Linked DNA regions of Sphingobium yanoikuyae. The protein of the gene in region 1 interacts with the protein of each later gene in a pairwise test. Links are inferred from orthologs where the notes say so. Each region holds a gene or a part of one and is shown on either strand. Other genes may lie near its edges.

What was found.
Region 2: the proteins of rlmN (region 1) and ftsZ interact in binary tests that used the Escherichia coli proteins (3 or more experiments, as listed by UniProt). The link is inferred for Sphingobium yanoikuyae from one-to-one orthologs.

Annotation. Positions count from the first base shown.
Region 1 is NZ_CP139979.1:4,833,236-4,845,617, reverse strand. What follows is about bases 5,353-8,323. They hold rlmN (23S rRNA (adenine(2503)-C(2))-methyltransferase RlmN), read left to right. Parts: upstream 5,353-6,193; coding sequence 6,194-7,453; downstream 7,454-8,323. Other genes in these bases: U0025_RS22525 (outer membrane protein), read right to left, coding at 8,012-8,323; U0025_RS22530 (hypothetical protein), read left to right, coding at 7,537-7,959; U0025_RS22540 (hypothetical protein), read left to right, coding at 5,642-6,145; dnaN (DNA polymerase III subunit beta), read right to left, coding at 5,353-5,470. Outside these bases: U0025_RS22555 (TonB-dependent receptor), read left to right, coding at 1-1,626; U0025_RS22550 (EAL domain-containing protein), read right to left, coding at 1,670-4,267; more of dnaN, read right to left, coding at 4,358-5,352; more of U0025_RS22525, read right to left, coding at 8,324-8,521; U0025_RS22520 (outer membrane protein), read right to left, coding at 8,848-9,408; U0025_RS22515 (cytochrome b/b6 domain-containing protein), read left to right, coding at 9,699-10,388; U0025_RS22510 (molybdopterin-binding protein), read left to right, coding at 10,385-11,131; U0025_RS22505 (SAM-dependent methyltransferase), read left to right, coding at 11,164-12,382.
Region 2 is NZ_CP139979.1:2,955,944-2,965,089, reverse strand. The notes cover bases 4,156-7,012. They hold ftsZ (cell division protein FtsZ), read left to right. Parts: upstream 4,156-4,779; coding sequence 4,780-6,246; downstream 6,247-7,012. Other genes in these bases: U0025_RS13635 (tetratricopeptide repeat protein), read left to right, coding at 6,374-7,012; ftsA (cell division protein FtsA), read left to right, coding at 4,156-4,671. Outside these bases: U0025_RS13670 (hypothetical protein), read left to right, coding at 1-92; murB (UDP-N-acetylmuramate dehydrogenase), read left to right, coding at 98-988; U0025_RS13660 (DUF4262 domain-containing protein), read left to right, coding at 985-1,476; U0025_RS13655 (D-alanine--D-alanine ligase), read left to right, coding at 1,473-2,429; U0025_RS13650 (cell division protein FtsQ/DivIB), read left to right, coding at 2,422-3,384; more of ftsA, read left to right, coding at 3,388-4,155; more of U0025_RS13635, read left to right, coding at 7,013-8,350; U0025_RS13630 (deoxyguanosinetriphosphate triphosphohydrolase), read left to right, coding at 8,360-9,146. UniProt on the Escherichia coli protein: Essential cell division protein that forms a contractile ring structure (Z ring) at the future cell division site. The regulation of the ring assembly controls the timing and the location of cell division.

The DNA.
Region 1 (12,382 bases):
CAATCGCGCGCGATCGGCGGCGACCTGCTGGTCAGCGGATCGCTGCTGACCCTGCCGGCCGGCAATGTCATGACGTCGGTGCGGGTCGGTGGATCGGCCAATGGCTTTGAAAGCAATTCGGTGCGGTCAGGCGTGGAACGCGGCCTCGACTATAATCGCGAGATTACGAGCGGACAGGTCAGTTTCGACATACCGCTGACCAGCCGGTCAAAGGGGTTCCTGGGCGCGATCGGCGATGTCGGCGTCAACATGAACGCCGGGGCGCAGCATCTGTCGGATTTCGGCACGCTGTCGACGCTGGGCTATGGCCTGCGCTGGCGGCCGGTGCCGGCGGTGCAGTTGCTGGTGTCGGCCAATCAGGACAAGTCGGCGCCGACCGGCACGCAGATCAACGATCCGGTGATTTCGACGCCCAACGTGTCGGTGTTCGACTATGCCACCGGCCAGACCGTGTTCGTCACGCAATTTTCCGGCGGCAACCCGGACCTGCGATCCAGCACGCGCGACCAGTTCCGCATCAACGCCCGGATCAAGCCGTTCGAGAAACCGAACCTGACGCTGACGGCAACCTATCTCAACAGCCGGACCAGCAACCCCATTTCCGCCTTCCCGACGCCGACGCCGGCGATCGAGAATGCCTTCCCGCAGCGTTTCATGCGCGACGAGGATGGTCAGTTGCTGAGCATCGACGGGCGGCCGATCAACTATCTGCGCTCGCAAAGCGAGCAGCTGCGCTGGGGCTTCGACCTGTCCATCTCATTGAAGTCGCACATCCAGAAGGTGATCGAGGCGTGGCGCGCGGCTGGCGCCAAGCCCGAGGATCGGCCCAAGGAATTGCAGGACATGCGCGCCGCCTTCGGCAATCGTGGCCCGCGCGACGGCGCGGAGGGCAATCGCGAGGGTGGTCCACCGCGCGGCGAGGGCAATGACGGCGCGCCCCGCGGCGACGGCGACAACAACCAGCGCGGCAATGATGGCCCCGGTGGCCAGAATGGCGGCCAAGGTGGCGGCGACAATGCGCAGGGCGGCGACAATGCGCAGGGCGGTGGCGATGGTCCGCGCGGGCCCGGCGGTCCGGGTGGTCCGGGCGGCGGCTTTGGCGGTCCGGGCGGTTTCCGTGGCCCCGGCGCCGGCCAGGCCGGCGGGCGGCTGACCTTCAGCCTCTATCATACCTGGCACCTGACCGAGAGCATCCTGATCGCGCCGGGCGTGCCCGAACTCAACCTGCTCGACGGCGATGCGGTCGGCTCGTCGGGCGGGCAGCCCCGCCACGAACTGAAGGCGCGGGTCGGCTATGTGAACAATGGCATTGGCGGCCGGCTGGGCGTCGACTGGGAAAGCGGCACCCATGTCGATGGCGCCTTAGGCGGCAGTTCGCGGCTGGACTTTGCCAGCCTGGCGACCGCCAATCTGCGGCTGTTCGCCAATTTCGGCCAGATGCCCAGCCTGGTGAAGGCCCATCCCTTCCTGCGCGGCGCGCGCGTGTCGATCGGCATCGACAATATCTTCAACACCCGCCGCGACGTCACCGACGCGACCGGAGCAACCCCGGTCCGCTATCAGCCGGGCTATCTCGACCCGCTCGGCCGGACCGTGTCGGTCAGCTTCCGCAAGCTGTTCTTCTGAAAGGTCGGCCGGCCGGGCGATGTCCGGCCGGTCGCCTGTATCGCTATCCGGCCAGTGCGCGCGCCTGCGGGCGAAGCAGGGCCAGATCGATCGGGGCGGCAAATTCCACCCCCATGCGGTCCTCGCGTGACCAGCGGGTGGTCGCGTCGACGCTCTGCCCCTCCGACAGGTCGATCGCAAACTGCGTACCTTCCGGCACATTCCACAGCCCCTCGATCATCGCCCCGGTGGCGGAGATGTTGCGGATGCGGCCATTATAGACATGGCCGTCATGATGGACGGCGACCGTGCGCAGCATCGCCTTGCGCTCCGGCCGGCTCGACTGGAAACCTTCCGACCGGGCGGAGACGCCATTGGCGCGCTGTCCTTCCAGCACCTGGGCGGCGGGCATCGGCCGGCCATAGATATAGCCCTGGATATGACTGCATCCCAGTTGCCGGATCAGGTCCAGCTCGTCGCGGGTCTCGGCCCCTTCCGCCGTGGTGTCCATGCCCAGCGCCTCGGCCAGGCTGACGATCGCCTTGATGATCGCGCTGTTGCGGCTGCCCCGGATCGCGGCACCGCGCACGAAGCTCTGGTCGATCTTGATCTTGTCGAACGGCGCCTTCTTCAGATAGCCGAGCGACGAATAGCCGGTGCCGAAATCGTCGAGCGCCAGCCGCACGCCCAGCCCCTTGAGCCGGGTGAACATGGCGTCGGTGCCGTCATTGTCGTTCAGGAACACGCTTTCGGTGATTTCCAGCTCCAGCCGTTCGGGCGCCAGTTGCGCGCTCGCCAGGGCCTGCATCACGGTGGTCGGGAAACCGGGATTGGCGAACTGCATCGCCGAGACATTGACCGCAACGCGGATGCCCGCGTCCCACTGCGCCGCGTCGCGACAGGCGGTGCGCATCACCCATTCGCCGATCGGCGCGATCAGGCCGCTATCCTCCGCAATGGGGACGAACAAGGCGGGCGAGATGGCGCCGCGCACCGGATGATCCCAGCGCAGCAGCGCCTCATAGCCGGTGATGCGCTCGGTCGTCGAACTGACGATCGGCTGATAGACGAGGTGCAGGCCGTCCGCCGTCAGCGCATGGCGCAGATCCTGTTCGAGCTGGCGGCGATCCTCCGCATCGGCATGCATGTCGGCCGAATAGAAGCGATAGACGCCGCGTCCGTCGCCCTTCGCCTTGTAGAGGGCAAGGTCGGCATTGCGGATCAGGGCATCGGCGGTGACGCCATCTTCGGGGCAGAAGGAAATGCCGATCGACACGCCGATCACCACGCCCGTGCCCTCGATCGAATAAGGCTGCGACAGGGCGCTGATGATCGCCTGAGCCAGCAGGCCGAGCCGGTTGCGGTCATGGCGGCCATGCACCAGCACCTTGAACTCGTCGCCGCCCTGGCGCCCGACCAGCCCCTGATTGCCGACCACGCGCTGGAGCCGCTGGCTGACCTGACGCAGCAGCGCGTCGCCGGCCGGATGGCCGAGCGTGTCGTTGACGCTCTTGAACCGGTCGAGGTCGAGCATCATCAGCGCGCATTCGCCCTGCTTGCCGCGGGAACCCAGCACCGCCTGTTCCAGCGCCTGCAGCATCTGCACGCGGTTGGCGAGGCCGGTCAGCGAATCATATTGGGCCAGGCGCGTTACTTCCGCCTGGCTGCGCCGCATTTCGGTCAGGTCGGTGCCCGATCCGCGGAAACCGTGGAACTGGCCATATTCGTTGAACACCGGTTCGCCCGAGATCGACCACCAGCGTTCCTCGCGGGCGATCGCAGCCCGCACCGCAATGTCGGCAAAGCCGGTCCGGGCCGAGAGGTGGAAGCCGAGCGTCCGCTCGCCATCGCCCTGTTGCCGGTCACCCTGCTGGATGATGTCGGTCAGCGACCGGCCGATCAGGCTGCCCGCTTCCACGCCCAGCGGTTCGGCCAGGGTGGCGGAGATATAGGTGATGTGGCCGTGACGATCGGTTTCCCAGAACCAGCCGCGGCCGGACTGTTCATATTCCTCCAGCAGCCGGTCGGAGCGCTGCGCCTTGAGATCCTGCCGATGCTGTTCGATCGCGCGTTCGCGATCCGCCGCCGCCTGCCGCAGGGTGGCGATCGCCATCACCGCCAGGCAACTGGCCAGCAGCCCCAGATGCACCATGCCCGCATGGGCGATGCCGGCCACCAGCAGCGCCCCCATGAAATAGCTGAGCCCAAGCAGGCGCCGGTCGCCGACGATGCAGACCGCCAGCAGCGCGATCGCCATTTCCGGCACTGCGGACGGCATCGCCACGCCATTGCCCTGCGCCAGCCACAGGCTGAAGATCAGTCCCGAACAGAAGAGCGCGGGCAGCATCAGCCAGTTCTGGACATGGGGTCGCAGATTGCGGAACAGCGCCCAGCGCGGCACCAGCATCAGCAGGCCGTCGATCAGCACTACGCCGCACAGCAGGGCGCCATGTTCCGGCCGGGTGAAGGAAAGCATGCCGAGCAGCGCCGCAACGCACAGCTTGGCCAGCAGCATCAGTGGCCACAGGGCGGCGACATGGGTGAAGCTGCGCGACAGCCAGTTGGCGGCGACTTCCGTGCCGCTTTCGGCCAGACCCAGCGAAACCAGCAGGCTCGCGGTCCTGGCCGGCGCATCAGTATCTGTTTTGCGGACAATAGCCATGCCGATCGTCTAATCGACAAAGCTTGAGAAGCGATTACCCGCCGGGTCCGGGAGATTCCCTGATATTCAGCGATCTCCCGGCAAGACCCGTCAGACGCGCATCGGCATCAGCACATAGAGCGCCGGGCTGCGATCATTTTCGCGGATCAGCGTCGGTGCGGCCGCATCGGCCAGGTGCAGTTCGACGATGTCGGTGTCGATCTGGCCAAGGATGTCGAGCAGATAACGGGCGTTGAAGCCGATATCGAAGCCTTCGCCCTGGAACGCGCCGGGCACTTCTTCGGCCGCCGTGCCATTTTCCGGGCTGGTGACCGACAGGGTGATCTTGTCCTTGTCGAGGCTCATCTTGACCGCGCGGGTCTTTTCGGTGGCGATGGTCGCAACGCGGTCCACGCCTTCCTCGAAGCTACGCGGGTCGATCTTGAGCAGCTTGTCGTTCGCGGTCGGAATGACGCGGCTATAATCGGGGAAGGTGCCGTCGATCAGCTTGCTGGTCAGGATCGCGCTGCCCAGGCCAAAGCGGATCTTGCTGGCCGACAGGCTGACCTGCACCGAACCCTCGACCTCGTCGAGCAGCTTGCGCAGTTCGGCGATGCACTTGCGGGGGATGATGATGCCCGGCATGCCGTCGGCGCCGTCGGGACGCGGCACGGTGACGCGGGCCAGACGATGGCCGTCGGTCGCGGCGGCCTTGAGCACCGGCGATCCTTCGTCCGAGACGTGGAAATAGATGCCGTTCAGATAATAGCGCGTCTCTTCGGTCGAGATGGCGAAGCGCGTCTTGTCGATGATCTGCTTGAGCGTTTCGGCCGGCAGTTCGAAGCTGGTCGGCAGGTCGCCCTCGGCAATGACCGGGAAGTCGTCGCGCGGCAGGGTCGACAGGTTGAAGCGGGCGCGTCCGGCCTGGATCAGCATCTTGCCGTCGGCCGCCTGCAGCGACACCTGGCTGCCTTCGGGCAGCTTGCGGGCGATGTCGAACAGCGTGTGGGCGGAAATGGTGGTGGCGCCGGCCTGTTCGACCTGGGCCGACACGCTTTCCACGACCTGCAGGTCGAGATCGGTCGCCATCAGCTTGATCGCGCCATCCGCCGATGCCTCGATCAGCACGTTGGACAGGATCGGAATCGTGTTGCGCCGCTCGACCACCGACTGGACGTGGCTGAGGCTCTTGAGGAGCGTTGCGCGTTCGATGGTGGCCTTCATGTCCCTGTTCTGTCCGTTCTTTTTGCGTCGATGGCGAGGATTCGGTCGAATCCCGGCGGCAATGATGGATGGTCCTTCATAACCGCTATGTCGGCGGCGGCAAGCACCTCGACGCGCTTTCGAAACGAAGCCGGGCTTGCAAATGGCGATGGCTTGCGCTTTGCCCGGACCATGCGCCGCCTGCCCGCCCTGCTGATCCCGCTCGTCATCCTCGCCAGTCCGGCCATGGCGCGCGATTCGCTCGGCATTTTCGAAAGCTGGGGCGCGTTTCGCGATCCCGGCGCCGGCCAGAACGGCCCGCGCTGCTACGCCATCGCCATGCCGGTGCCGCGCCGCGCGGGCGATGCGCCCAAGGGTTTTGCCGCCGTCGGCACCTGGCCGCGCCAGCATGTCCGGGGCCAGATCCATTTCCGCCTCAGCCGGCCCCGCGCCGCCAATGCGCGGGTCTCGCTCAGCGTCGGCGACCGCCGTTTCGCGCTGGTTGCGGGCCAAGCCGACGCGTGGGCCGCCAATCCGCAGGACGATGCCGCGATCATCGCTGCGATGCGCTCCGCCAGCAGCATGAGCGTCCAATCGACATCGGCCAAGGGCGGCGCCTTTGCCGACAGCTATGCGCTGCGCGGCGCTGCCACGGCGATCGACGCGGCAGCGCTGGGCTGCGCCCGTTTACGCTGATTGCAACGCCACTTTAAAAATCCGGCAAAATCGACTATGTGCGCGGCCATGCATTCCGCCGCCAATCCCATCATGCCGATTCCCGGCCTTATCGACCCTGTGCCCGTGCCCCGCGCGGTGACGCCCCGTGAGGACGGGCGCGTCGACATGCTGGGCCTGACCCGCGCCCAGATGAAGGGCGTGCTGGAAGAAGCCGGGCTCGACCAGAAGGCCGCCAAGCTGCGTTCCAAGCAGCTGTTCCATTGGCTCTATCATCGCGGCGAGACCGATTTCGAGAAGATGACCGACCTGGCCAAGCCGATGCGGCTGTGGATGGCGGAACGCTTCATCGTCGGCCGGCCGCAGGTGGTGGAAGCGCAGGTGTCGAACGACGGCACCCGCAAATGGCTGCTCCGTTCGGACGATGGCCAGGATTATGAGATGGTCTTCATCCCCGATGCGGACCGCGGCACCCTGTGCGTGTCGAGCCAGGTCGGCTGCACGCTCAATTGCAGCTTCTGCCACACCGGCACGATGCGACTGGTCCGCAACCTGACGCCGGGCGAGATTGTCGGCCAGGTCATGCTGGCGCGCGATGCGCTGGGCGAATGGCCCAAGGGCAGCATGGCCAGCGCCAATGACGACGAGACGGACGAGGATTCGCAATATACGGCGGACGGCCGCATGCTCACCAACATCGTGATGATGGGCATGGGCGAACCGCTCTATAATTTCGATCATGTCCGCGACGCGCTCAAGCTGGTGATGGACGGCGATGGCCTGGCCCTGTCGAAGCGGCGCATCACCCTGTCGACCAGCGGCGTCGTGCCGATGATGGCGCGCGCGGCGGAAGAGATTGGCGTGAACCTGGCGGTCTCGCTCCATGCCGTGACCAAGGAAGTGCGCGACGAGCTGGTGCCGCTCAACCGCAAATATGGCATCGAGGAACTGCTCCAGGCCTGTGCCGATTATCCCAAGGCGAACAATGCCCGGCGCATCACGTTCGAATATGTGATGATCAAGGACAAGAATGACAGCGATGCCGACGCGCATGAACTGGTCCGCCTGATCCGCAAGTACAAGCTGCCGGCCAAGGTCAACCTGATCCCGTTCAACCCCTGGCCGGGCACCGACTATGAATGTTCGAGTCCCGAACGAATCCGCGCGTTCAGCACGATCGTGTTCGAGGGCGGCATCTCCGCGCCGGTGCGCACGCCGCGCGGCCGCGACATCATGGCCGCCTGTGGCCAGCTAAAGTCGGCGAGCGAGAAGAAGAGCAAGGCGGAACTCAAGCGCCTGGCCGAAGAGAAGCAAGCCGCACTCGGATAATCCGGGGACGACTGGCTGCGCGCATGCCGCGCGACGACAAGCCCCGCCCATATCGGCGGGGCTTTTCTTTTGGGGGAATGAGGATGACCGACGACGAGATCGATATGCTGGGACGCGGCTTTTGCGCCTGCACTTTGCCCAAGGCGCACTGGACCCACGGCGCCCATTTCGCGACCGCGCTGTGGCTGATCCTGCGCCGGCCCGATATTGACGCCGAAATTGACATGCCCGGCATGATCCGCCGCTACAATGAAAGCGTCGGCGGGGTGAACAGCGACACGAGCGGCTATCATGAGACCATTACCCAGGCCTCGCTGCACATGGCCCGGCAGTTGCTGGCCGGCCTGCCCGCCGATGTGACGCCGGCCGCAGCCTATGCCGCGCTGATGGCGTCGCCGCTGGGCGACAAGGACTGGCCCTTCGCCTACTGGACGCGCGAGACGCTGATGAGCCCGGCCGCGCGCCGGGCCTGGCTCGCGCCCGATCGGACGCCGCTGCCGACATAAAAAAAGGGCGGCCCGAACGGACCGCCCTTCCCCATATTCCGATCGAGAGGGATCAGAAACGGAAGCCGATGCCGACGACGCCAGCGTCACGGCCACCGAAATTATCTTCATACTCGGTGCGCTGATATTCGGCCGAGATGTAGGTGTTCGGGGTCACCGAATATTCCAGGCCACCGCCGTAACGCACGCCTTCCAGCGAGGTGTGGGCGCCAGCGGCTTCGATGCGGCTCGAAGCGTAGCCGACCTTGCCGAACGCCAGGATCTGCGGGGTCACGACATAGCCGAGACGGACCGAAGCGGCGAGGTCGCGGCTGGCGTCGAAGCCCTGGCCGTCGACGGTCGAGTCACCGAACGACACTTCCGGACCGAAGGTCACGCGGTTGGCAACGGCGAGGTCGTAGCCGGCGGTCACGCCGTAGCTGAAACCGTCTTCGCCCTGCGCCTTGTCAAAGCCCATGGTGACGCCAGCGCGCGGACCGGTGAACGGCGCAGCATCCTGAGCGAAAGCGGGGGCCGAAACAGCGGCGGCAGCAGCAATCGCTGCGAAAATCACAGTCTTCATAAAGTCCTCGATATTTATTATGACGCTACGACTTAATTGTTCATCTAGCGTTCAGGTTTAATGCTAGGAAAATATGAAATAGAGTCACACTTCCTCCTGCTTATTCTTCTCCGACACTTCGGAAAGGAACTGCCCCCTCTGCATCATGAGAGCGCAGTGGCCATCTAGGATCGCCAAACTCACTTGCAAAGGGGCAAGGCCTTTATTTCAATCAATTTCAGGGCTTGTGTTGCAAAAGTGTGACAACGCGCCTGCAGCACGACCGGCCGCAAAAAGGGGACGGCCCGACCGCCGCCCCCTTCGCGAAAGCCCCGGTTTCCGGGCGATCAGAAGCGCAGGCCGATGCCCGTCACCAACTGGTGGCGCGACACGCCTGCCTCATAATCGGAATAGCGATATTCGCCCTTGAGGAAGAGCTTTTCGGCGATCCGATATTCCAGACCCGCGCCCAGCCGCAGCCCGTCGCCATTGTCGCCGCCGCGGATCAGGCCGCCTTCGCCGTCACTGGCTTCATATTCCATCCGGGCATTGCTGTAGCCCGCCTTCACATAGGCGAGCGCCTTGCTGCCGAGCGGCACGCCGATCCGCCCGCCGACATAAAGATCGCGATGGGTTTCGCTCTTGCCGCCGGCGACATGCAGGCGGGTGGTGGAATCGGAAATTTCGCCCTCGATGCCGAGGATCAGGCCGCCCCGGGCAAAATCATAACCGGCATTGAGGCCATAGAGCAGACCGTCGGCCGATTTGACGCCCTTGGCATCGACCACATCATAGCCGGTGATGATTTCGGCATGGGCACCCGTGAAAGGGGCATAATCCTGCGCAAAGGCAGGCGCCGAAACAAAACATAGCACAGCCGAAGCGATAAAAAACGTGATACTCTTCATATTACCCATCCAATATCTGCGTCGAAGCGCCGAAAATCGTGACAGGCGACCTTGTTTATACTCCCGTTTCGTGGAGGAATTTTATCAATTCAAATTTCTGTACGAAAATTCTTTGAAGTCGACTTCATCAGTCCCTTGCAGGGCCAGCCGTTGATCGCAATCGCACGGCGCGCACCATGGCCATTCGACCAACGACAGGCCTGGACATGCGAACGACCGCGATGCGGCTGGATATTTCGACAAAAGACAATAGGGTCATGGCCATGGAGCCGCCTTACGCCCCAGGGGACATGGTCCGCCGCCACCGCCTGATGACCCGGCTGTGGCACTGGCTGAATGCGCTGCTGCTCTATATCCTCTTCACCTCTGGCCTTGGCATCTTCAACGCCCATCCCCGCCTCTATTGGGGGCACTATGGCGCCAATTTCGACCATGCCTGGCTGGAGCTGGACCGGTTCCCCGGCTGGATCACCCTGCCCGCCCTCTATAATCTGGCGCTGTCCCGCCATTGGCACCTGACCGCCGCGCCGATCTTCGCCTTCGCGCTGCTTTTCTACATGATCTGGAGTCTGGCCGGCGGCCATATCGCCCGCGACCTGGCCTTTCGCCGGGGCGAACTGGCGCCGCGCCATGTCTGGCAGGACATAAGGGACCATGCCCGGCTGCGCTTCCCCACCGGCGCCGCGGCGCTGCGCTACAATGTGCTGCAGAAGGCGAGCTATATCGCGGTCATCTTCATCGCCCTGCCGCTGCTGATCCTGACCGGCCTTACCATGTCGCCCGGCATGAACGCCGCCTGGCCCTGGCTGGTCGACCTGTTCGGCGGACGCCAGTCGGCGCGATCGATCCATTTCCTGGCCGCTTTCGCGCTGGTCGCCTTCTTCCTGGTCCATATGCTGATGGTGCTGCTGGCCGGCCCCGTGAACGAGATAGGATCGATGATCACCGGCCGATATCGCCTCCCTAAGGACCGGCCATGATCCTGACCCGCCGCACCCTACTGCTGGGCGCGACCGCGACGCTGGCGGGATGCGACCGGATCGCGCGCCAGCCGCTGGCCCGCGACATCCTCTTTTCCGCCGACAATTTTCATCAATGGGCGCAGCGCACAATCATGGCGCGCGACGCACTGGCGCAGGAATTCCGACCGGAGCAGATTTCGCCTTTATTCCGCGCGAACGGCACCGCCAACCCCAACACCCCGGCCTACAAGGCGCTGTGGCGCAGCGGCTTTGCCGACTGGCGGCTGCGCGTCGACGGACTGGTCGCCCGCCCCCTGTCGCTTTCGCTGTCGCAATTGCACGCCCTGCCCCATCGCGAGCAGATCACCCGCCATGACTGTGTCGAGGGGTGGAGCGCGATCGGCAAGTGGCGCGGCGTGCCGTTGAAGCTGCTGCTCGACGGCGCGGGGCTGCGCGATCGCGCGCGCTATATCGTGTTCCACTGCGCCGACGACATGGGCGGCGGCACCGCTTATTATGAGAGCATCGACCTGATCGATGCCTTCCATCCCCAGACCATCCTGGCCTTCGCGCTCAACGACCGGCCGCTCAGCGTCGCCAATGGCGCGCCGCTGCGGCTGCGGGTGGAGCGGCAACTGGGTTATAAACAGGCCAAATATCTGATGCGGATCGAGGCGGTCGAGAGCCTATTGTCCATCGGTCGGGGCAAGGGCGGTTTTTGGGAAGACCGCGCCAATTATGATTGGTATGCAGGTATTTGACGGCCGCGTAACGAGAAGGACCAGCCTGCTCCATGAAGATTTTCGACCGCGTTCTGAGACGTCTTGTCACCAAGGGTCAGTTGACCGTTTTCTATGCCGATGGCCGTAGCGTTACCGTCGGTTCGCCCGATCCCGACCTGCCCCCGCTGGCGCTGCGCTTCCTCGACAAGCGCGTGCCCCTCGACATCGTCAAGGATCCGCGCCTGGGCATGGCCGAGGCCTATATCGATGGCCGGGTGGCGATCGAAGGCGGCGGCATCATGGAGTTCGTGTCCATGATCCGCCAGAACAACGCCTGGGAAAATGGCAAGTCGATCGACGCCAAGGGGCCGGTGCAGCGCGCGCTGAAGACGGTGCGCCGCAAGCTGTGGAAGGCCAATCATCGCAGCCGGTCCAAGGCCAATGTCGCCCATCATTATGACCTGTCGGGCGCGCTCTACGCCCTCTTCCTCGACCGTGACCGGCAATATAGCTGCGCCTATTTCCCCGATGCGGAGAATGAGGCGGGGATCAGCCTGGAACAGGCGCAGGAAGACAAGAAGGCGCATATCGCCGCCAAGCTCTACCTGAAGCCGGGCATGAAGGTGCTGGACATTGGCTGCGGCTGGGGCGGCATGGCGCTGTATCTGCACAAGCATTTCGGTGTCGACGTCACCGGCATCACCCTGTCGGAAGAGCAGTTGAAGGTCGCGCGCCAGCGGGCGATCGACGCCGGCGTGGCCGACCATGTGCGGTTCGAGCTGATCGACTATCGCGACATTGAAGGGCCGTTCGACCGGATCGTGTCGGTCGGCATGTTCGAACATGTCGGCACCGCCGACTATCGCGTCTTCTACAACAAGTGCCGCGACCTGCTGACACCCGACGGCGTGATGCTGATCCACACCATCGGCCGGGTCGATGGCCCCGGCATCACCGATACCTTCACCACCAAATATATCTTCCCCGGCGGCTATATCCCCGCTTTGTCGGAAATGGTGGCAGGCAGCGAAGGCACGCGGCTGATGATCACCGACGTGGAGGTGCTGCGCATCCATTATGGCCTCACCATCCGCGACTGGTACAAGCGGACCATGGCGCACAAGGCGGATATCGTCGCCCTCTATGACGAGCGCTTCTTCCGCCTGTGGACCTTCTATCTGGCGGGCGCAGCGACCGTGTTCGAACATGGGTCGATGGTCAATTTCCAGGTCCAATATGTGCGCGACCGCCGCGCCTTGCCGATCACCCGCGACTATATGATCGAGGCAG
Region 2 (9,146 bases), 1.9 Mb from region 1 along the record:
AGGTGCAGACCGGCATGGCCGCGCATCAGGCCGGCGAGGCGGGCATGAAGGCGATGAAGAGCTGGATGAATCTCTGGGGCGTGCGCGGTTGACGGTGATGGCTACTCTTCCGGCCGTTCGCGGCGCGCTCAAGGCCGATGCGCCGCTGGCACCGCTCGTCTGGTTCAAGGCGGGCGGGGCGGCGCAATGGCTGTTCGAGCCCAAGGACGCCGACGATCTGTCCGATTTCCTCGCCATGCTCGATCCGGCGATGCCGGTGATGGCGCTCGGCCTCGGCTCCAACCTGATCGTTCGCGATGGCGGCGTGCCGGGCGTGGTCGTGCGCCTGGGCAAGCCCTTCGCCAGGGTGGAGGCGCTGGATGCCACGACGCTGGTCTGCGGCGGTGGTGCGTCGGGCATCCTCGTCTCCTCGACCGCGCGGGACGCGGGGATTGCGGGTCTCGAATTTCTCCGCTCCATCCCCGGCACGGTCGGCGGCTTCGTGCGGATGAACGGCGGCGCCTATGGCCGCGAGACCGCGGACATATTGGTCGAATGCGAGGTGGTGCTGCGCTCGGGCGAGCAGGTGACCTTGCTCGCCAGTGACCTCCATTACAGCTATCGCCATTCCAACATGGTCGACGGCGCGGTTGTCGTGTCGGCCACCTTCCGGGGCGAACCCGGCGATCCGGCCGCGATCCAGGCGGAAATGGACCGCATCGCCACCGCGCGCGAGGAAAGCCAGCCGCTGCGCAGCAAGACCGGCGGATCGACCTTCAAGAATCCGGACGGGCACAAGGCCTGGGCACTGGTCGATGAAGCGGGCTGTCGCGGCCTCGCGCTGGGCGGCGCGCAGGTGAGCGAGAAGCACACCAACTTCCTGCTCAACACCGGCGATGCTACCAGCGCCGACATCGAAGCGCTGGGCGAGGAAGTCCGCCGCCGCGTCAAGGAAAAGAGCGGCGTCGAACTGGAATGGGAAATCCAGCGTGTGGGGTTGGCGAAGTGAGCGATCGGCCTCTGAACGACTACGAGACCCGCATCCTTGCGAATGTTCGCGATCATGGATGCCATGTGGTGTCGGTTTTTGATTCCGAGGATGATGCGAAGTCGTTCGTCTATTCCGTTGGGTTTTGGGAAAGCGTTGGCCAGCCCGAGGTAATCATTCTCGGTTTGCCGGCGCAAATGGGGGCATTTGCTGTCAACGAAACCTATCGGCAGTGCAAAGCAGGCTTGCAGCTGGCCGATGGCCAACTGATTGAAGGTTTGCTTGACGGTTATGATGTGACCTGCATGGCTCGCGCGGTGGATCGCCAGCATTTGATCCCCGATTATCTGAATTCCGCGCTCTGGTATCACAATTTCCGCACCGGGCAGCCGCTTGATGCCGTCTATCAACTGGTTTGGACCTATGAAGGGCGATGGCCCTGGGATGAGGCGGCACCCGTCGAACTCCTTGAAGATCAGCCTTTACTCTATTCGGGGAAATTTCATTGACTCTTAAACCGCTTCATGTCGCCGTATTGATGGGCGGCTGGTCGGCGGAGCGGCCGGTGTCGCTGTCGAGCGGCGAGGGCGTGGCCAAGGCGCTGGAATCGCGCGGGCATCGGGTCACGCGGATCGACATGGATCGCGACGTCGCCGCGCGCCTGGCCGAAACCAAGGCGGACGTGGTGTTCAACGCGCTGCATGGCGTGCCGGGCGAGGATGGCACGGTGCAGGGCATGATGGACCTGATGGGCCTCACCTACACCCATAGCGGTCTTGCCACCTCGGTCATCGCGATCGACAAGCAACTGACCAAGCAGGCGCTGCTGCCGCACGGCATCCCCATGCCCGGCGGACATATCGTGGCGAGCGAGAGCCTCTATGCCGGCGATCCGCTGCCGCGCCCCTATGTTCTGAAGCCCGTCAATGAGGGCAGCTCGGTCGGCGTGGCGATCGTCACGGCCGAGGGCAATTATGGCAATCCCATCGCCCGTGACAGCGTCGGCCCCTGGCAGGAATTTCCCGAGCTTTTGGCCGAACCCTATATTCGCGGGCGCGAGCTGACCACCGCCGTGCTGGGCGATGAGGCGCTGCTCGTCACCGAGCTGCGCCCCAAGAGCGGCTTCTATGATTTCGACGCCAAATATACCGACGGCATGACCGAACATGTCTGCCCGGCAGAGATACCGGACGACATTACCGAAGCATGCAAGGCGATCGCGCTCAAGGCGCACCAGCTGCTCGGCTGCAAGGGCGCGTCGCGCTCCGACTTCCGCTGGGACGACAGCCAGGGCGTCGAGGGGCTTTACCTGCTGGAGGTCAATACCCAGCCAGGCATGACTCCCTTGAGCCTGGTGCCGGAACAGGCGAAAAAGCTGGGTATCGAATATGCCGAGCTGGTCGAGCGGATCTGCGAGGAAGCATTGACGAGGGGGCCGAACATGGGGGCTGGCAATGGCTGAGGCACGGATCCGGCGCGGCGGCACGGCGCGGCTGAGCACGGCGCGGGGCAAGGTGCGCGCCAAGGCCGGATCGGGCCGTGGCCGCCAGCTCAAGCGCCAGTCCTCGTTCGATCGGCTGCTCGAACTGCTGCCGATCAGCGAGGATACGCTCCAGAAGCTGGCGACCTGGGCCATCTTCGCGATCTTCGGTGGCATAGCGATCGCCATCGCCATCTATGCGGGGCTGCCCGACATGGCGCGCCAGCAGGCGGCAAGCCTGGCCGCGCGCGCCGGTTTCGAGGTGGAGAAGGTCGAGGTGCGCGGTGTCGAGCGCATGGACGAGATGCCGGTCTATAATATCGCGCTCGGCCAGGTCGATCGCTCGATGCTCTCGCTCGACCTGCCCAAGGTGCGGCAGGAAATGCTGAAGCTCGGCTGGGTCAAGGATGCGCGCATTTCCCGCCGCCTGCCCGACACGCTGGTCGTCGATATCGTTGAGCGTGATCCGGTCGCGGTGTGGCAGCATGACGGGCAACTGCATCTGATCGATGTGGCGGGCGTGGTGCTGCAATCGGTGTCGGCCGGGGCGATGCCCGACCTGCCGCTGGTGGTCGGCCCCAACGCCAATCTCCAGACCGCCGGCCTCAACAAGCTGATGGAAAGCGCGCCTGCGCTCAAGCCGATGCTGGCTGGCGCGACCTGGGTCGGGAACCGTCGCTGGGATCTGCGCTTTCAGTCGGGGGAGACGCTGTCGCTGCCTGAGGGCGAACAGACATCGGCGGCAGCGCTGGTGAATTTCGCGCGCATGGATGGCGTCAACCGGCTGCTCGGCCGGGGCATCGTCAAGTTCGACATGCGTGATCCCGATCGTTTCGTGCTGCGTCTGCCGCAGGGCCAGACCAGCGATAAGCCGGCAGCGGCGGACGCCAAGGCGGAAAAGACCGCAAGTGCGCCTGCTGCGGGCGAGGAAGGCTAAGTCATGGCACAGCCCAAGGTCGAAAAGCTCATCACCGCGATCGATATCGGATCGTGGAAGGTGTCCGCGCTGATCGCGGGGCGCACCGATACGGGTGAGCTGGCGATCCTGGGCACCGGCCAGCGCGAGAGCCGGGGCGTGCGCCGCGGCTTCATCGCCGACATGGAGCGCACCGAACTGGCCGTGCGCGAGACGGTGGAACAGGCCGAGCGTGTCGCCGGCACCAATATCGAGGATGTCTGGGTCAGCTTCTCGGGCGGCAGCCTGGTCAGCGACGTCGTCACGGTCGAGCGCGACATGGGCGGCTATCGCGTCGAGCAGCCGGACATCGATGATCTGCTGACCACCGGCCAGCAGGGCATCGACCCCGATGGCCGCATCATCCTGCACGCCCAGCCGACCTGCTTCACCATCAATGGCAAGGTGCCGGTGAAGAAGCCGCTGGGCATGCATGCCGATCTGCTGGGCGTCGACATCCATGTCGTGCTGGCGGATGGCGCGCCGCTCGCCAATCTCGACCTGTGCGTCCGTGGCGCCTATCTGAACGTCAATTCGATCGTCGCTTCGCCGATCGCGACCGGGCTTGCCTGCCTGTCCGAAGAGGAACGCGACCTGGGCGTGGCGCTGGTCGAGATGGGGGCAGGGGTCACCAATGTCTCGCTCTATGCCGGCGGCATGCTGGTGGGGCTGCATTCGATCCCGATGGGCGCGTCCGACATTACCGATGATATCGCTTCGGCCTTCGGCATTCGCCGCAGCCAGGCGGAGCGGATCAAATGCTTCTATGGTTCGGCGATGCAGAACCGCCGCGACTTCCGCGAGATGATCGAGATAGCGACGCCCCATGGCGATGTCGCCATTCCGGGGCAGAGCGCCGGCCCCAATGCGGAAGGCGGCAAGATCACGCGCGCGGCGCTGGTCGGCGTCATCTGCGAACGACTGAACCAGATCATGGCGGAAGTGAATGCGGCGCTGGCCGGCATGGGCTTCAACAGCACCGGGCGCCAGGTCGTGCTGACCGGTGGTGGCGCGGAGATGAAGGGCATTGCCGACTATGCGCAAGGTGCGCTGGGGCGTGCGGTGCGGGTCGGTCGCCCGCGTGGCTTGTCAGCCATGCCCGAAGCGCATAGTGGCCCGGCCTTCGCTACTTTGGCCGGATTGGCGCTTTACGGCGCTTCAAACCCGGTTGATCTTAGGGCGATGGCGCCTGCGCCGCAAACCGTGCATCGTCTGGGCGCCCCGCAATGGTGGCAGCGCATGATGCGGGCGATGCGGACGAATTACTGAGCGAATTTGAACGAAAACGAAAATAGCAGGTGAAATACTCTATTTTCTGGTGTTAACAATTGATGACGGTTGTCACTTCCTGACGAGGAAGCTGAGGGAGCAAAGTATATGAGCATCGAGATCAGCCCGCCGCATGTGGACGAATTGAAGCCACGCATTGCGGTGATAGGCGTTGGCGGTGCAGGCGGTAACGCCATCGCGAACATGATCGCGGCCAGCGTAGAGGGCGTCGACTTCATCGTCGCCAATACCGACGCGCAGGCGCTGAACGCCTCGCCGGCCGAACGGCGCATCCAGCTTGGCCCGCAGATCACCGAGGGTCTGGGCGCCGGTTCGCGTCCCGAAATCGGTCGCGCGGCTGCGGAAGAAACCATCATCACCGTCGAACAGGCGCTGGAAGGCGCCCATATGTGCTTCATCACCGCCGGCATGGGCGGCGGCACCGGCACCGGCGCGGCCCCGGTCATTGCCAAGGCTGCGCGTGAAAAGGGCATCCTGACCGTCGGCGTCGTGACCAAGCCCTTCACCTTCGAGGGCAATCGCCGCATGAAGTCGGCGGAAAGCGGCATCGACGAGCTGCAGAAGCATGTCGACACGCTGATCGTCATCCCGAACCAGAATCTGTTCCTGATCGCCAACCCGAACACGACCTTCAAGGAAGCGTTCCAGATGGCGGACGAGGTGCTGCAGCAGGGCGTGCGCTCGATCACCGACCTGATGATCATGCCGGGCCTCATCAACCTCGACTTTGCCGACGTCCGTTCGGTGATGGGCGAAATGGGCAAGGCGATGATGGGCACCGGCGAAGCGGAAGGCGACGGCCGTGCGCTCCAAGCCGCGGAAAAGGCGATCGCCAACCCGCTGCTCGACGGCGTGTCGATGCGCGGCGCCAAGGGCGTGATCGTGTCGATCGTCGGCGGCGACGACATGCGCCTGATGGAAGTCGACGAAGCGGCCAACCATATCCGCGAACTGGTCGATCCCGATGCGAACATCATCTGGGGCAGCGCCTTCAACGACAATCTGAACGGCAAGATCCGCGTGTCGGTCGTCGCGACCGGCATCGACAATGAAGTCGGCAGCCAGGCCGCACCTCTGACCCAGCCGTTCAGCTTCGCCAGCCGTCCGGCCGTCGCCGTGCCGCAGGCGCCGCGCCCGGCACCGGTGGCCGCACCCGCCCCGGCCGCGCCGGTCGCTGCTGTGCCGGCCCCGGTTGCCGCGCCTGAGCCCGAAGCGCTGGAACTGGACGTGCCCGAAGCCCCGGCGCCCGCGCCGATCGCTGCGCCTGCCGCCGAAAAGGCGCCGCCGGCCTTCGCACCTGCGCGTCCCGCCGCCGTCTTCTCCGACGAGGATCCCTCGCAGGACGAACTGCTGCTCGGCGCCGAAGCGGCCGAACCGACCGCACCGGAAGCCGCGCCCAAGCCCGCCCAGCCGGCGCCGCGCGTCGCGACCGGTGGCACGCTGTTCGAGCGTATGGCGGGCCTTACCCGTGGCAGCGAAAAGGCACCGGGCACCGAAGAAGGCACGCAGGGTCTGGATATCCCGCGCTTCCTCAACCGCCAGAACAACCAGTAAGGCCAGCGTGCGGGCACAGGCCCGCACCGGCCTGCCAAAGGCGCGCCGTCGGTCGCTTCGGGCGACCCGGCGCGCTTTTTTGTGCAGGTCATTTCCCATTGCTTCCGCGATCCGCTAAGGGGGCCATGTGACACGATCTCATCTATGGATTCTCGGCAGCCTGCTTCTTGCGACGGCTGCGCAGGCGCAAACCGACCAGGCCGATCTGGTCCGGCCCTCGGGCGCCGCGGACCTCAACAATAATCTGGCGAAGCTGGCTACCAATCCGCGGGATTTCAACGCGTTGGTGGGGGCGGGCGAAGCCGCGCTGGAGCTGGACGATGCCCGCGCGGCCGCCGGTTTCTTTGCCCGCGCCGATGCGATCCAGCCCAATAATGGACGCACCAAGGCGGGCCTGGGCCGGGTCATGCTGAAGATGCAGAACCCGGCCGAAGCGCTGCGTCTGTTCGACCAAGCGACCCGTGCCGGCTATCCCGAAGCGACCATCCAGGGCGACCGTGGCCTTGCGCGCGACATGACCGGCGACCAGGCCGGGGCGCAGCGCGATTATCATGCCGCCCTGCAACGCACCCCGGACGAGGCCGAACTGGTGCGCCGCTATGCCGCCTCGCTCGGTATTTCGGGACAGGTGGATGCCGCCGACAAGGTGTTGCAGCCGCTGCTCTACAAGAGTGACCGGGCGGCGTGGCGCTATAATGCCTTCATCCTGGCGATGAACAACCGCCAGGCCGAGGCCAAGAAGGTGGTCGACCAGACCATGCCCGCCCAGCTGGCGAGCGCCATCACCCCCTATATGCAGAAAATGCCCTATCTGACGGCGGCGCAGAAGGCGGCTGCGGTCCATTTCGGCCATTTCCCGCAGGTGGTCGCGACCAGCATCACGCCGATCGTGCCGACCCCGCCGGCGCCGGGCATCCAACTGGCGTCGCGCGACGCCGCACCTGCCGCCGTCGCCTCGACCGCGCCGGCCCAGGGGGATCGCCGCACGACCCGCAACGGCAGTGGCCGGCAGCGCGGTACGTCGCTGGCCCGCGCGCCGCTCGGCACGCCCCCCTCTAGCCAGTCCCGCGCCCGCCAGCCTACTGCCAGCCAGCCTGCCGCCAGCCAGCCCGCGCCGACACAGGGCCGGACGCAGCTTGCCGCACAGGCCACGCAGCCCACTGCCCCTACGCCGACGCCCGCGCCCGCAACCGTCCAGCCGCTGCCCGCCGACACGCGCGGCCGCCAGCCGGTCGTCCAGCCGACGCCGAGCCAGAGCGCCCGTGCCGAGATGGTACAGCCGGTGCCCGGTCAGACGACGGCGCCAACCCCAGCCCCGGCACCAACTCCCGCCCCGGTCCGCAGCGCCTCCGCCGATGTGCAGGGGCCGCCGGCGCCGGGTCTCGACGCGCTGGACGGCGGCGCGCCGCGCTCCACCGCGCCGGCGCCGACCACCGGCCAGCCAAGCGCCGCCTCGCAGCTCAATTCGAGCGCGCTTGCCCAGGCGTCGAGCGTGACCCCGCCCGCGCCGCAGGGCACGCCGCCCGCGGAGACGCCATCGGCGCCGGTCGCCACCGAATTCACGCCGCCGGCCGACAGTGCCGTGTCGCAGCCGTCGCCGGAGGAGACCCGGAGCCTGGCCGACATCATCCACGCCATCGACGTGCCCGACAGCGAGCGCCGCTCGAACGTGGTCGCGGTCGACCTGGCCGAAGTCGAGAAGCTGCAGGCCGCCCGCCGCGCCGCGCGTCAGGCCGAAGCCGACAAGGCGAAGAAGGCGGCCGCCGCCAAGGCCAAGGCGGAAGCCGATGCCAAGGCGAAGAAGGAAGCCGAGGAAAAGAAGCGGCTGGCCGCCAATCCCGCGCGCAACTGGGTGCAGATCGGCACCGGGCAGAAGAGCGCACTGGCCTTCACCTTCAAGCGCTTGCAGGGCAAATATGACGCGGTCGCGCCGCAGGATGGCTGGAGCGCAAGCTGGGGCCAGACCTCGCGCCTGCTGATCGGTCCCTTTGCCAGCTTCACCCGCGCCAGGGCGGTCGAGGCGGACCTCAAGAAGGCCGGCGCCGATGCCTTCGCCTGGCAGAGCGACGCGGGCGAGGTGGTCGAAAAGCTGGGCAGCAAATAAGGGGTTCGCATGACGATGCTCGCATCCTACGCCTCTCAGCCCGACCAGAGCCGGGGACGGCTCCATGCCGAACCGGGCGGCGAGATGCGCGGCCCGCGCGATATGTTCCAGCGCGACCGCGACCGTATCATCCATTCGATCTCCTTCCGTCGGCTGCGGCACAAGACGCAGGTGTTCGTGTCGCCCGACGGCGATCATTATCGCGTGCGCATGACCCACAGCCTGGAGGTGGCGCAGATCGGCCGCGCCATCGCCCGCACGCTCGCCCTCAACGAGGATCTGACCGAGGCCCTGTGCCTGGCCCATGATATCGGCCATCCGCCCTTCGGCCATGCCGGCGAAGATGCGCTGGAAGCGGCGCTGGAGGATCATGGCGGCTTCGATCATAATGCGCACACGCTGCGCACGCTGATGCTGCTGGATTCGCCCTATCCGCGCTTTCGCGGCCTCAATTTGAGCTGGGAAATGCTGGAGGGGCTGGCCAAGCATAATGGCCCGGTGACGAAGCCGGGCTGGGCGATGCGGGAGCTGGACGCGCTGTTCCCGCTTGATCTCACCAGCCATGCCTCGCTGGAGGCGCAACTGGCGGCGCTGTCGGACGATATCGCCTATGACAATCACGACATTGACGATGGCCTGCGCGCCGGGCTGCTGAGCCTGGAACAGCTTTTGACGGTGCCGCTGGTGCGCCATTGCTGGGATCGGGTGACTACCCGCTATCCCGACGTGCCGCAGGACCGGCTGCTGCGCGAACTGGTGCGCGAACAGATTGGCGTGATGGCCAATGACCTGCTCA